DNA from 4 places in the Isoptericola sp. NPDC056578 genome. Region 2 is predicted to be linked to each of the others. Evidence: riboswitches for the same ligand, from Rfam matches in the RefSeq annotation. Region 2 holds a riboswitch; each other region holds the start of a gene.

Region 1 (3,323 bases), on a different contig from region 2:
CGGTCGCGCCGCGCCCCGACGGCCCTGCCCGCCGTTCCCCGTTCGCGACGACGGGCACCGCGTCGCCGTTCGGCGCCACCGCGGCCTCGGCGCCGCCCGCCCAGGCGGCACCGAGCCCGGCGCCGCCCGGCGCCACGTCGGTCGCGCCCCCGCTGCCCTGGGCGAGCCCGACCACCGAGCGGCCCGCGTCCGTGCCGCCGTCCCGCCCCGCTGCGGGCCCTGCACAGCCGTCGGCCGCGCCGGAGCGACCCGCCGCGTCCCCGTTCGACGCGCTGGTCGCGTCGGAGCAGCCCGTCCGCGCGCGGTCGGCCGCGCCGCTGGACGACGAGGACGACGACGAGGACTGGGACGAGCCGGAGGCGTCGTACACCTGGCTGCACTACATCGTCCTCGTGGTCGTCGCGTTCGTGCTGGGGCTCCTGGTCTGGAAGCTGCTGCTCCAGGCGCCCGACGACAGCAACTTCCAGACCGATACCGACGCCGCCGCGCCCGCGGCCGGCGTCTCCCTCACGTACGAGCACCCCGGAGCCGCTGCATGACCGCTAGCCCCCGCGCCGTCGAGCTGGCGGTCGTCGCCGCCCGGGCCGCGTCGGACCGCAAGGCGCAGGAGATCATCGCGCTGGACGTGAGCGACCAGCTCGTGCTCACCGACGTGTTCCTCATCGCCTCCGGCACGAACGAGCGCCAGGTCTCGGCGATCGTGGACGCCGTCGAGGAGGCGATGTTCCTCGCCGGCTCCAAGCCGATCCGTCGGGAGGGCAAGGCGCAGGCGCGGTGGGTGCTGCTGGACTTCGGGGAGGTCGTCGTCCACGTGCAGCACGCCGAGGACCGCGTGTACTACGCGCTCGAGCGGCTGTGGAAGGACTGCCCGGCGGTGGAGCTGCCGGAGGACGCGCGCGGCGGTGACGGCGCGGCGGCCGCCGCCGAGTACGGCGACGGCGGGGGCGACGGGGCGATCCGTCTCGCGGGCGACGAGCGGTGACGGCCGGCACCGTCGTCCTGCTGCGGCACGCCCGCACCGCCTACAACGCGTCCCTGCGGCTGCAGGGGCAGATCGACATCCCGCTCGACGAGGTCGGGCGCTGGCAGGCGGCGGAGGGCGGCTCCGCGCTCGCGTCGTCGCACCGCGCGACGCGCATCGTGTCGTCCGACCTGGGGCGCGCCGTCGAGACGGCGACCGCGTACGCGGACGCGCTCGGCGGGCAGCCCCTGGTCACCGACGAGCGCCTGCGCGAGCGCGGCTTCGGCGCCTGGGAGGGCCTCACGGGCGCGGAGCTGCAGGAGCGCTGGCCCGAGGAGTACGCCGCCTGGCGCCTGGGCGCGGAGCCCGTGGGCGCGGGGGCCGAGACGAAGGCGGCGGTCGCGGAGCGCATGGCCGAGGCCCTGGCCGAGCATGCCGGCGACCTGGACGACGACGCGACGCTCGTCGTCGTGTCGCACGGCGCCGCCATCTCGCTGGCGGTGACGGCGCTGCTCGGGCTCGACCCGACCACGTGGCGCGGGCTGTCGGGGATGCACAACGTGCACTGGTCGCACCTGCACCGTGCGGGCGAGGGTGCCGTGCCCGCCTGGCGCCTCGTGGCGCACAACGTGGGCGCGGGGTACCCCCTGGACCGCTGGCAGGCGGGGCCGGACTGGAATTTGGAACCTGGCCCGAAGTCTGCCTAAGATATCGACGTTCCCGAGGGGCGCAAGCCCGGAGGAACGCACCGAATCAGACGAATCGCCCGGTCGCCCGTCGGCCGCGAGAGTCGGTTCTCGGGGCTGTGGCGCAGCTGGTAGCGCACCTGCATGGCATGCAGGGGGTCAGGGGTTCGAGTCCCCTCAGCTCCACCCCGACGAGAAGGCCCGGAACCACACGGTTCCGGGCCTTCTTGCGTGACCAGGGGTTTCACGGTGCGGGACGCCCTTGCGCCGACGCCGTCGTCGCCTAGGGTCGGACCTGCGGCCGCGTCGTCGGCCGCCGTGAAGTCACACCTGAAGTCACATCTGAAGACACCCATGACAGGGGAGCGCCGTCGAAGGGGCGCTGAGAGTGCGGGCACAGCCGCAGACCCTTGGAACCTGCTCCGGTTAGCACCGGCGAAGGGAGTTACCTGGAATGTCCGCGCCCACTTTCGCGCGCAGCGCGTCCCTGCGGTACCGCACCGTCGACCTCGTCACCGTGGCCATGCTCGGCGTGGCCGTCGGTGTCGTCTTCTGGGGCTGGACCCAGCTCTACCACCTGCTCTCAGCCGGGCTGGCGGTCGCCTTCCCGCCGGCCACCGGGCTGCTCGGGGGCGGCTGGCTGCTCGGCGGCGTGCTGGGCGGCCTCATCGTCCGCCGTCCGGGCGCGGCGCTGCTCGCCGAGGTCGTCGCCGCGAGCGTCGAGGCGCTGCTCGGCGCCGGCTGGGGCTTCTCGGCGATCGTCTCCGGCGTCGTCCAGGGCTTCGGCGCCGAGCTCGTCCTCGCCCTGTTCCTCTACCGGCGCTTCGGCGCCGCGGTCGCGGCCCTGGCGGGCGCGGCGGCGGGCGCGTGCGGCGCCGTGTACGAGTGGTTCGCGTACTACCCGGACTGGGAGTGGGGCTTCCGCCTGGCGTACCTGGGCCTCTTCGGGCTCTCCGGCGCGCTGCTCGCCGGCCTCGGGGGCGCGGCGCTCGTGCGCGCCCTCGCGCGGGCGGGCGTGCTCGACGCGTTCGGCCCGGGTCGCGACCTCGCCGACCGCGCCGTCGACCGTGCCGTCGACCGCGCGCCGGCCTGACGGCGTGGCGCACGACGACGTCCGGGTTCGCGTGCGAGGGCTGTGCTGGCGGCCCACCGGGCGCCGGGCCCCGACGATCGAGGGCCTCGACCTCACCGTCGGCGCGGGGGAGCGCCTGGGGCTGGTCGGTCCCAGCGGGGCGGGCAAGTCGACCGTGCTGCACGCCCTGGCGGGCGTGCTGGGCGACCCGCTGCCCGGCGAGCTGTCCGGGACCGTCCACGTGGACGGCGGGGTGGGGCTCGTCCCGCAGGACCCGGGCTCCGCGGTCGTCGCGGCCCGGATCGGCCGGGACGTCGCCTTCGGCCCCGAGAACGCCGGCCTGCCGCGGGACGAGATCTGGCGCCGGGCCGGGGAGGCTCTCGACCGGGTCGGGCTGCGCCACCCGCCCGACCGGCCGACGTCGGCCCTCTCGGGCGGCGAGCTGCAGCGGCTCGCGCTCGCCGGGGCGCTGGCGAGCGCGCCGGGCCTGCTGCTCCTGGACGAGCCGACCGCGATGCTCGACCCCGCCGCGGCGGCCGAGGTGCGCGCCGCCGTCGTCGGCGCGCTGGAGGGCTCGGACACGTCCCTCGTCGTGGTCGACCAC
Region 2 (3,323 bases):
GGGGCGCGTCAGCCGACGACCGTCGCCGTCCACTGCTCGATCCACTCGTCGCGGTGCGCGGCGACGTCCGCGGGCGCCACCTCGAACGGCTCGTCGGCCAGGGGGGCGAACTGCTGCCAGTCGGCGGGCAGCTCCACGTCCGGGTCGGCGGGGTACATGTACATCTGGCCGGGCACGTCGGCCTGGAACTCGGGCGAGGTGAGGAAGTCGACCAGCTGCTTCGCGCCGTCCGGGTTCTCCGCACCGGCCAGCACCCCCGCGTACTCGACCTGCCGGAAGCAGGTGTCGAGCATCGCGCTGGTCGTCGAGGACGTCCCGTCGTCGCTCACGGTGAACGCGGGCGACGTCGCGTAGGACAGCGCGATCGGCCGCTGCCCGCCCTCACCGGCGCCGGAGAAGTCGACGTAGTACGCGTCCTCCCAGCTCTCGGCGACCTTGACGCCGTTGTCGCGCAGGTCGGCCCAGTAGGCCTCCCAGCCGTCCGTGCCGAAGGCACCGATCGTCGCGAGCAGGAACGCGAGACCGGGCGACGACGTCGCGGGGTTGGTGACCACGGTGAGGTCCTGGTACTCCGGCTTCGCGAGGTCCTCGAGCGTCGTCGGGGGCGTGACGCCGTGCTCGTCGAACCAGCCGTCGTCGAGGTTCATGCAGACGTCGCCCACGTCGACCGGCGTCAGCGTGCCGGCCAGGTCGTCGGGCGCGTAGGCCGCGACCTCCGGGGCCAGGTCGGCGGGCTGGTACTCCTCGAAGACCCCGGCGTCGACGGCCCTCGACGCATAGGTGTTGTCCACACCGAAGACGACGTCGCCCAGCGGCGCGTCCTTGGTGAGCACGAGCTGGTTCACCAGCGTGCCCGCGTCGCCCGGTGCCACCTGCTCGACGGAGAGGCCGGACTCCTTCTCGAACGCGGCCAGCACCTCGTCGGAGACGGCGAACGAGTCGTGGGTGACGAGCGTGACCGTGCTCGACGCCCCGCTCGCGTCGTCCGCCGGCGTCCCGCCGCCGCACGCCGCCAGCAGCGGCAGGAACGCGACGGCCCCGACCGCTGCTGCCGCGCTCCTGGTCCTGGTCGTGGTGCTCAGCGTCATGCTGTCCTCCTCAAGGTGCGAGAAGGGGGTCCTGCGGGCGCCCGGCACCGTCGTGGTGCTGCCGTCCGCAGGGAACCAGATTCCCGACTTCCTCCACCGGTGCTAACCGGGTCAGGTTCGAGGGTCTGCGGCGGTCCGCACTCTCAGCGCCGGTGGGCGCTCCCCTGTCGTATCAGCACGAGCCTACCCGTCGACACCGCGCTACCGTGGTCCCGTCCTCGGCCTCGGGGTGTGACGTGCCTGACGTGCCGTGACACCGCCCGTCGGCCGTGGACGCCGGACCAGGACGACGCCCCGGCGGTAGCACGCCGGGTCAGACCGAGGGAGAGCACGTGACGGACACCGAGCAGCCGCTGGGCGTGAAGGTCGGCACGGTGGTGCTGACGATCGCCGCCGGATGGGTCGCGCAGAAGCTGATCGGGGTGGTCTGGGAGCGGGCGACGGGCAACGTGGCGCCCACCAACCTGGACGACGACGAGCTCTCCATCGTGCAGGCGGTCACCTTCGCGGCCGTCTCGGGCGGCGTCGCGGTGCTCGCGAAGCGCCTCGCCCGCCAGGGCGCCGGGCGCGCGGCTGCCCGGTTCGTCTCGGGCCGCTGACCCGCCGATTCCCCGCGCGGTCCCGTCAGTGGCTCGCGCGGGGACGACGGCGGGCCAGCTGCGCGTCGTGGCCGTGCGGTCGGTCCACCGGCCGCACGGCGGCGAGCGCGCTGCTCAGGCGGTCCGCCGCGTCCTTCGCGGGCGGTGCCGACCGGACCACCTCCGCCGCCGTGAGCGCGGCGTCCCGGTCCCCGACCGGTCGCGCGAGCTCCTTCATCACCTGCTCCCCCGCCGACTGGGCGGACACGCCGACCTGCGCGCCCGCGTCGGCGAGGACCTCGGTGGCCACCGACTCGTCCACGCCGCAGACGGCCATGATGGCGCCCTTGGCCTGCTCCGCGGCCGCGGCGGCGACGAACGCGCGCGAGACGGCGCGGTGCGCCTCGCGCTCCAGCGCGTCGCGCACGACCGGGCTCGCGTCGATGACGTAGCCGACGATCTGCGACGACGCGCCGTCGCTCCCGTGCCGCCCCTGACCCGTGACGACGACCGTGTGCGTGCGCCCGTGGTCGTCCACGACGCGGTGTGCCCCCGAGAACGGCCGCCCGGCACCCAGTGCGACCACCGCCGTCCGGGAGAGCCGCTCACGGTCGTCCGGGTGCAGGTGGGCGCGCAGCACCTCGGGCCCCGGCGCGACGGAGCCGGGCTCACGCCCGAAGATCCGGAACACCTCGTCCGACCACCACCACTCCCCCGTGGCGACGTCGACCCGGTACCGGCCCACGAGCAGCTGGCTCCCGGCACCCAACAGCTCCGCGAGGGCGACGAGCTCGCGGCGCGGTGTGTCGTTGGGCGTGCTGGACATCGAGGACCACCCCCAGTGCCGTGCAGCTGGGTCCGGCGCGCAGTTCTCCTGGCTCCACCACGGTACCGGGACGGCACGACACCGCCACCGCACGGCGGGTGACGTGCGGTGGCGGTGCTCGGTGGTGCGGTGGCGGTGCTCGGTGGTGCTGTCGGCGCCCGTGACGGGTTCGGACCGTCAGGCGACCGTCGTCGCCGCCGCCTCCGGCTGCTCGCCGGCCGCCTCGGCCCGCTCCTCCGCGACCGCCTTGCGGTGCTGGCCGAACGAGTAGACGACCGCGGCGGCCCAGCCCACGGCGATGATCGCGAGCACCAGGGTGCGCACGCCGTCGCTCACCGGGAACGAGTCGAGGGACAGCAGGGTCCGCACGTTGGTGAGGACGATGATCCCGCCGACGGCGGAGCCGAGGACGCGCGGCGGCACCAGGCGGACGAGCCACGCGGCGATCGGCGCGGCGATCAGGCCGCCGATGAGCAGCGCGAGGGCCCAGGACGGGTTGATGCCCGCGGTCCCGAGACCGAAGAGGAACCCGAGGCTCGCGGCCACGGCCACGAAGAACTCGCTGGTGTCGATCGAGCCGACCACCTTGCGCGGCTCCATGCGGCCGCTCGCGAGGATGGCGGGCGTGCCCACCGGGCCCCAGCCGCCACCACCCGTGGCGTCCATGAACCCGGCGACCAGCCCGAGCGGGGTGAGGAACCGCTTGCGGAGCGGCTGCCCGAGACGGTCCGTACGCAGCCCGCGGAGCGTGAACCGCAGCAGCACGTACAGGCCCAGACCCAGCAGCAGGATCGACATCAGCGGCTTGGCGATCTCGGTCGACAGCCACGA
Region 3 (3,323 bases), on a different contig from region 2:
CGCCGGCCGCGCGCAGGTGGTCGAGGTACGCGGCCGTCGTGGGGCTGGCGGGCACGTCCTGCGGCTCCCCGCCCAGCCAGCGGGTGTGCAGGTCGAGCTCGGTCACCAGCGCGCCGTGCGCGCCGCCGGCCCAGAACGCCTGCTCGGCCCGCGTGGGAGCCAGCTCGCTCGCCCGCGCGAGGCAGCGCGCGTAGTCGCGCAGGTAGAGCGCGTCCTGCTCCAGGTACGTGCGGAAGTGGTCGGCGTCGAGCGTCCCGTCGCCCAGCGACCGGACGAACGCCAGGTCGTCGATCGCGGCGCGCACGCCCGCGGCGTCGTCCCACCAGCGGGCGACGACGTCCTCCGCCCCGTCCTGACTTGATGCCCCGCCCACACCGGACGCACCGGACGGCGCGAGCGGCTCCGCGCCGCCGGCGCGCAGCCCCACCAGGTGGTCGACCGGCCCGTTCCCGCCGCCGACGCGCAGGGCCGCCCCCGCCCGGATCGCCGCGGTCAGCCAGGCCTTCGTGCCGCGCAGCGCCTCGGTCCAGTCCCTCGTGCGCGCGTACCGCGCGGCCAGGCCGCTGGACAACGAGCAGCCGGTGCCGTGGGTGGAGGTGCTGGTCAGGCGCGGCCCGGGGAGCTCCGCCAGCACGCCCTGCGGCCCGACGAGCGCGTCCGGGGCCCCCGCCCCCGTCGCGCCCGTCCCCGAGGCGCCCAGGTGGCCGCCCTTCGCCACCACCAGGACCCCGTGCCGGGAGGCCAGGCGTCGCGCCTGCTCGAGCGCGGCGGGCCAGTCCGCGGCCGACGGTTCCTGCGCGAGGACCGCGAGCTCGGGCAGGTTCGGCGTCACGACGTCCACCCGGGACAGCAGGTCCCGCACGGCGTCCTCGGCCGCCGGGTCGAGCAGGCGGTCCCCGCTCGTGGCGACCATCACCGGGTCCAGGACGACGGCGGGTCGCGCGCCCGTCGCGCCGGGCGGCAGGGCGTCGAGCCAGGCGGCCACGGCGTGGGCCACGGGGGCCGAGGCGAGCATCCCGATCTTCACGGCGTCGACGGCCACGTCGTCGGTGACGGCGTCGAGCTGCGCGGCCAGGAACGCGGCGGGCGGCACGTGCACGTCGCGCACCCCCCGCGTGTTCTGCACGGTCAGGGCCGTGACGGCCGCCATCCCGTAGCCGCCCGCGGCCGCGATCGACTTGAGGTCCGCCTGGATCCCGGCGCCCCCGGACGGGTCGGACCCGGCGACGGCCAGGACGCGGGGGCGACTGCCCCTCGTCGGCGCCGGGGCCGCGGGAGCAGGGGCGGTGGAGCCGGCGCTGCCGGCGGAGCTGTCTTCAGGTGCACGCGCACTCATGTCGACATCCCTTCGCTAGTACGAGCTAGATCAGGTTCGACGGGTGTGTTCTCAGCGCCCGCCGGCCGGGTCGCGACGTCGTCGTGACGATGTCGCGGCGATGACCGGTCGGGACGCACCCCGTGTCGTGCCGCCCACCGTAGCCCAGGCCCGCGCGGGGGCGGGCGGCGTCCCGCGGCGCGTGTCGGCGTCCCGCGACACTTCGCCAGGCCTTGCGCCGCAGGCCCGCGGCCTGTTCGCGGCACGGTAGGGTGCGGGGGTGCCCGTGGTCGTCCGTCGTGCGCGCGAGCTCCTCGTCGCCGGCACGACGCTCAGCATCGCGGCCGCCGCCCACCTCCTGGCCGGCGGCGCGCTCCCCGGGGCACCCCTCGCCTGGCTCGTCGTCGTGGCGCTCACGGCACCGCTCGCGGTGTGGACCGCCCGCCGCCGGCTGACGCTCCCCCGCCTGCTGCCCGCGATGGTCGCGCTCCAGCTCGTGCAGCACACGACCCTGTCCGTGCTCGGCGCGGCGGGCACCGGCGCCTCACCCGCGACCCTGCTCACGACCCTGCCCTCGACGCCGGGGGCCGCGCCGGACGGGCACGCCCTGCACGCGCTGGGCCCGGGCTCCCTCGGGCCCGCGACCGGCGGCGGGCTGCACCTGCACCACGCGGACGACCCCGGGACGACGTCCTGGATGCTCGCCGCGCACGCTGCCGCGGTGCTGCTCACCGCCCTGCTGCTCGCGGCGGGCGACCGAGCGGCCGTCAACGTCGCGGGCCAGCTGCGGCTCGTCGCGGTCCTCGTGCTGGGCCCGGCGGCGCCGCCCGTCGTCCGCGAGCCCGCCGTCGTCGTCGGGCGCACCTGGCACCCCCTCCGGGCCCGCGCCGTCCGGCGCACCCCGCCACGAGGCCCCCCGCTGCTCCCGGGCGCCCTCGTGCGCGCCGCCTGACCCTGCCCTGGTCCGTCGTCGGACGGGGGCGGGTCCCTCGTCGTCCGACGACCCCTGACCACCCCTGAGCACCAGGAGCAGCACACCCATGTCCAGGACCATCCCTGCCCTCACCCCTGCCCTCCGCGCGCGCCGCCTCGCCGGCGCCGCCGCCCTCACCGTGCCGGCCCTCGTCCTCGGCGCGGCCGCCGCCTCCGCGCACGTGACCGTGACCCCCGACGCGGCCGAGGCCGGGTCGTACGCCACCCTCACCTTCAAGGTCCCGAACGAGTCCGCCGAGGCCTCGACCACCGCCGTGAAGGTCGACCTCCCCACCGACACCCCGTTCACCAGCGTGTCCGTGGAGCCCGTGCCGGGCTGGACGGCGAAGGTCACCCAGGCGCCCCTGCCCGAGCCCGTCGAGGTGCACGGCACCACCGTGACCGAGGCGCCGGCGAGCATCGAGTGGACCGCCGACGACGCCGACGCCGGCATCGCTCCGGGCGAGTTCCTCCGGTTCACCGTGTCCGCCGGTGCTGTCCCGGACGGCGTCGAGGAGATCGCCCTGCCCGCCACGCAGACGTACTCCGACGGCGAGGTCGTCGCCTGGGACCAGGAGGCGACCGGCGACGCGGAGCCCGACCTCCCGGCACCCGTCCTGCAGGTCCTCCCGGCGGCCGAGGACGGCGGCCACGGCACGCCGTCGGCAGCCGGCGCCACGGACTCGGCCGCCGACGCCGGCGCAGACGCGGGTACAGACGCGGGCACGGAGGCGGCGGCCGACGACGACGCCTCCGGCACCCTCCCGCTGGCGCTCGGCGCGGCGGGCCTCGGTCTCGGGCTGGTCGGCGCCGTCACGGGTGTCGCCGCCCTGGCGCGGACCCGCGCCACCGGCACCGGCACCGGCACCGAGCAGCGATGAGCGCGCGACGCGCCCTCGCCGCAGCCGGGTCGCTCGCCCTCGCCCTCGGCCTCGGGGCCGCGGGGGTCGCCGGCGCGGCGCCCGCGAGCGCCCACAACGTCGTCGTCGGCACGTCGCCGGCCTCGGGGTCCGAGGTGACGGAACCGCCCGGGTCC
Region 4 (3,323 bases), on a different contig from region 2:
CTCGAGACGCCGCGCGAGGATCGGGTCGTCGTTCGTGTACGGCAGCACGACGAACCCGTCGCGCACCAGCCGGTCGGCGGCCTCGACGAGGCCGAGCGGGTCGGGGAGCAGGGTGACGTCGTCCGCGATCACCTCGAGCTTGACCCAGTCGGTGCCGCAGGCCTCGCGGGCGAGCTGCGCCGTGAGCACGGCCTCGGCGACCGAGAAGCAGCCGGCCGTGTTCGGCAGGGCGCGGATGCCCAGCCGCTCCAGCAGGCCCCAGATGCCGCCGTCCTCGGCGCCCGCGCCTCCCGGCCGTACCGCAACGCGGCGCATCGCCACGGTCGTGAGCCCGGTGCCCGACGCGACCAGCGCGTCCTCCAGCGTCATGAGGTTCGACGCCCCGCCCGTGCCCATGACGAGGCGCGAGCCGACCTCCGTGCCGGCGACCACGAGCGGATCGACGAGCGGGTGCGCGAGCGGACGGGACGTGGTCTCGGCGTGCGTGCTGGTCATGCTTCCTCCGTGCTTCGTGGTCAGCCGCCCTGGACGGCGGTGACGATCTCGACCCGGTCGCCGGGCGCGATCCGGGTGCCGGCCCACAGGCCGCGGGGGACGACGGCGTCGTTCACGGCGACGGCGATGCCCTGCACCGAGCCGTCGGCGACGAACGCGGGGACGAGGGTCGCGACGACGGCCTCGACGCCGTCGCCGTGCGGTCCGTCGAGCGGGTAGGTCTCGCCGTTCACGACGGCGGTTGCGGAGGTGGACGGCGTGCTCACGGGAGGGCTCCTTCGGGGGTTGCGGGCGCGAAGCGTCGCGGGTCGGCGGCGGTGAGGGTGTCGAGCGCGTCGTCGGGCGGCGGTGTGCCGGTCAGCGCGGCGAGCACCGCGTCGGCGGTGAGCGGCGCGAGCAGCACCCCGTTGCGTCCGTGCCCGACGGCGGCCAGCAGTCCGGGCACGGCGGTGGCGCCGACCAGCGGCAGGTTGTCGGGGGTGGCCGGGCGGGCGCGCGGCGTGACGTCGACCAGCGCGGCCTCGTCGATCCCGGGCACGAGGGCGCGGGCGTCGCGCAGCAGCGCGAACACGCCGCCCGCCTCGGCGCGGCGGTCGTCCGGCCGCTCCTCGCTGGTGGCGCCGACGACGATCTCCCGGTGCCCGGGCCCGCTGCCCGGGCCGGCGCCGGTGCCCGGGCCCCGCGGCACGAGGTACACCGGCCGGCCCTGCACCGTGCCGCGCACCACGTGCTCGAGGGCGAGCCCCGGCCCGGCGTCCAGGCGCAGCGTCACGCCCTTGACGGGCCGCACCGGCATGCGCACCTCCGGCGCGCCGTCGAGCAGCCCCGCGGGAGGGACGGCGCCGGCCGCGAGGACCACCGCCCCGGCGGCGTGCCGCACCCCGGCGGCGTCGTGCGCCGCGACCACCCGGCCCGCGGCGTCCCGCTCCAGGCGCACGGCGGCGCGGCGGACGACCGTGCCGCCCGGCGCGCGGGTCAGCGCCTCGAGGAGTGCCGCGTGCGTGCCCCGCGGGTCGACGGCCAGGTCGCCCTCGACGCGGGCCGCCCCGGCGAGCCGCGGCCCGAGGTACGGCTCGCGGCGCCGGGCGTCGGCCACGGAGACCTCCGCGGACGCGAGGCCCCACTCCCGGTGCAGCGCCAGCACGCGACGCAGGAGGGCGAGGTCGTCGGCGTCGTACGCGACGGCGAGCGACCCGGCACGCAGCAGCGGGACGTCGCGACCGGTCGCGGCGGCGAGGTCGGCGGCGAACGCGGGCCAGCGGGCGGCCGACGCGAGGTTGAGGCGCGCGAGGTCCCGCTCGCCGAAGTCCGCCTCGCTGACGGCCGCGAGCATCCCCGCGGCCGCGCGGGTGGCGCCGTCGCCGGGCGCCGGGTCGAGCACCGTGACGGCGAGGCCGGCGTCCGCGGCCCGCCAGGCCACCGCGAGACCGACGATCCCGCCGCCGACGACGACGACGTCGGAGGGGGTGGCGGACGGACCGGTGGACGTGGGCATGTGCGCTCCCTTCGCTGGCATGACCCAGATCAGGTTCGACGGTCGGCTCCTACGCCCTCTCAGCCCCGAGCGGGGCTCCCGTGCGCGGCCACTGTAACCCGGGCCGTGGTTACCCTGGCCGGCGTGACCACGACCCGCGCCCGGCTCGCCGACGCCCGCCTGTACCTGTGCACCGACGCCCGCGAGGACCGGGGCGACCTCGAGGACTTCCTGCACGCGGCGCTCGCGGGCGGCGTGGACGTCGTGCAGCTGCGGGACAAGACGCTCGACGTCGCGCGCGAGCTCGAGCTGCAGGCCGTGGTGGCCCGCGTCGCCGCGGAGCACGGCGCGCTCTGGGCGGTGAACGACCGGGCCGACGTCGCCGGGCTGACCGGCGCTCCCGTCGTGCACATGGGGCAGCGCGACCTGCCCGTGCCGGCGGTCCGGTCGCTGCTCGGGCCGGGCCCGGTGCTGGGCCGCTCCACCCACTCCGCCGCGCAGGCGGCCGAGGCCGAGGCCGACCCGGACGTCGACTACTTCTGCGTCGGCCCGCTGTGGGCCACGCCCACCAAGCCCGGCCGTGCGGCCGTCGGGCTCGACCTGCTGCGCGAGGTCGCCGCGACCCGCCCGACGACGCCGTGGTTCGCCATCGGCGGCGTCGACGCCGAGCGGCTGGACGCCGTGCTCGACGCCGGTGCGTCGCGCGTCGTCGTCGTGCGCGCGATCACGCAGGCGCCCGACCCCGGGCGCGCCGCGCGCGAGCTGCGGGAGCGGTTGGCCTGACCGCCGACGGCCGGCGCGCCGCCGCGGTGTCGAGGTGACCTACCCCACCGCGTGACCCGTGGGACGGGCCCGGGAGCGGTACCGTCCGGCGGCTACGATGGCTCGGTGACGTCTCCCGCCACCGACACCCCCACCACCGCCGACCTGGCGCCCACGCCGCGACCGGTCCTCGTCGTCGACTTCGGCGCGCAGTACGCGCAGCTCATCGCGCGCCGCGTGCGCGAGGCCCGCGTCTACTCCGAGATCGTGCCCCACACGTTCACCACCGAGCAGATGCTCGCCAAGAACCCGGCGGCGATCATCCTCTCGGGCGGGCCGTCGTCGGTGTACGCCACGGGCGCCCCGTTCGTGGACCCGGCGCTGTTCGAGGCCGGCGTGCCGGTGCTCGGCATCTGCTACGGCTTCCAGGCGATGGCGCAGGCGCTGGGCGGCACCGTCGCGCAGACGGGGCAGAGGGAGTACGGCGGCACCGAGGTCGAGGTGTGCGAGGCGGGCGTGCTGCTGGCGGGCTCCCCCGACCACCAGACCACCTGGATGAGCCACGGCGACTCCGTGCACGCCGCGCCGGAGG

What was found. Region 2 has a riboswitch for thiamine pyrophosphate ahead of ACFQ80_RS19520 (thiamine ABC transporter substrate binding subunit). Riboswitches for the same ligand answer to the same signal wherever they lie in the genome.
Region 1: another riboswitch for thiamine pyrophosphate. It lies ahead of ACFQ80_RS20800 (ECF transporter S component); the one in region 2 lies ahead of ACFQ80_RS19520 (thiamine ABC transporter substrate binding subunit).
Region 3: another riboswitch for thiamine pyrophosphate. It lies ahead of ACFQ80_RS02860 (bifunctional hydroxymethylpyrimidine kinase/phosphomethylpyrimidine kinase); the one in region 2 lies ahead of ACFQ80_RS19520 (thiamine ABC transporter substrate binding subunit).
Region 4: another riboswitch for thiamine pyrophosphate. It lies ahead of thiO (glycine oxidase ThiO); the one in region 2 lies ahead of ACFQ80_RS19520 (thiamine ABC transporter substrate binding subunit).

What each region holds. Positions count from the first base shown of each region.
Region 1 covers NZ_JBHTVC010000078.1:95-3,417, forward strand. Annotated here, with positions in the region: partial or broken gene ACFQ80_RS20780 (hypothetical protein) at 1-539, shown strand, start outside; gene rsfS (ribosome silencing factor) at 536-982, shown strand; gene ACFQ80_RS20790 (histidine phosphatase family protein) at 979-1,668, shown strand; tRNA gene ACFQ80_RS20795 (tRNA-Ala) at 1,761-1,833, shown strand; TPP riboswitch at 1,997-2,108, shown strand; gene ACFQ80_RS20800 (ECF transporter S component) at 2,102-2,740, shown strand; gene ACFQ80_RS20805 (ABC transporter ATP-binding protein) at 2,745-3,323, shown strand, end outside.
Region 2 covers NZ_JBHTVC010000067.1:2,733-6,055, reverse strand. Annotated here, with positions in the region: gene ACFQ80_RS19525 (ABC transporter permease) at 1-33, opposite strand, end outside; gene ACFQ80_RS19520 (thiamine ABC transporter substrate binding subunit) at 9-1,088, opposite strand; TPP riboswitch at 1,160-1,264, opposite strand; gene ACFQ80_RS19515 (DUF4235 domain-containing protein) at 1,421-1,687, shown strand; gene ACFQ80_RS19510 (PAS domain-containing protein) at 1,713-2,492, opposite strand; gene ACFQ80_RS19505 (sulfite exporter TauE/SafE family protein) at 2,670-3,323, opposite strand, start outside.
Region 3 covers NZ_JBHTVC010000004.1:70,854-74,176, reverse strand. Annotated here, with positions in the region: gene ACFQ80_RS02860 (bifunctional hydroxymethylpyrimidine kinase/phosphomethylpyrimidine kinase) at 1-1,336, opposite strand, end outside; TPP riboswitch at 1,327-1,469, opposite strand; gene ACFQ80_RS02855 (hypothetical protein) at 1,596-2,267, shown strand; gene ACFQ80_RS02850 (YcnI family protein) at 2,356-3,168, shown strand; gene ACFQ80_RS02845 (copper resistance protein CopC) at 3,165-3,323, shown strand, end outside.
Region 4 covers NZ_JBHTVC010000054.1:27,963-31,285, forward strand. Annotated here, with positions in the region: gene ACFQ80_RS17785 (thiazole synthase) at 1-495, opposite strand, end outside; gene thiS (sulfur carrier protein ThiS) at 516-761, opposite strand; gene thiO (glycine oxidase ThiO) at 758-1,990, opposite strand; TPP riboswitch at 1,980-2,082, opposite strand; gene thiE (thiamine phosphate synthase) at 2,114-2,752, shown strand; gene guaA (glutamine-hydrolyzing GMP synthase) at 2,858-3,323, shown strand, end outside.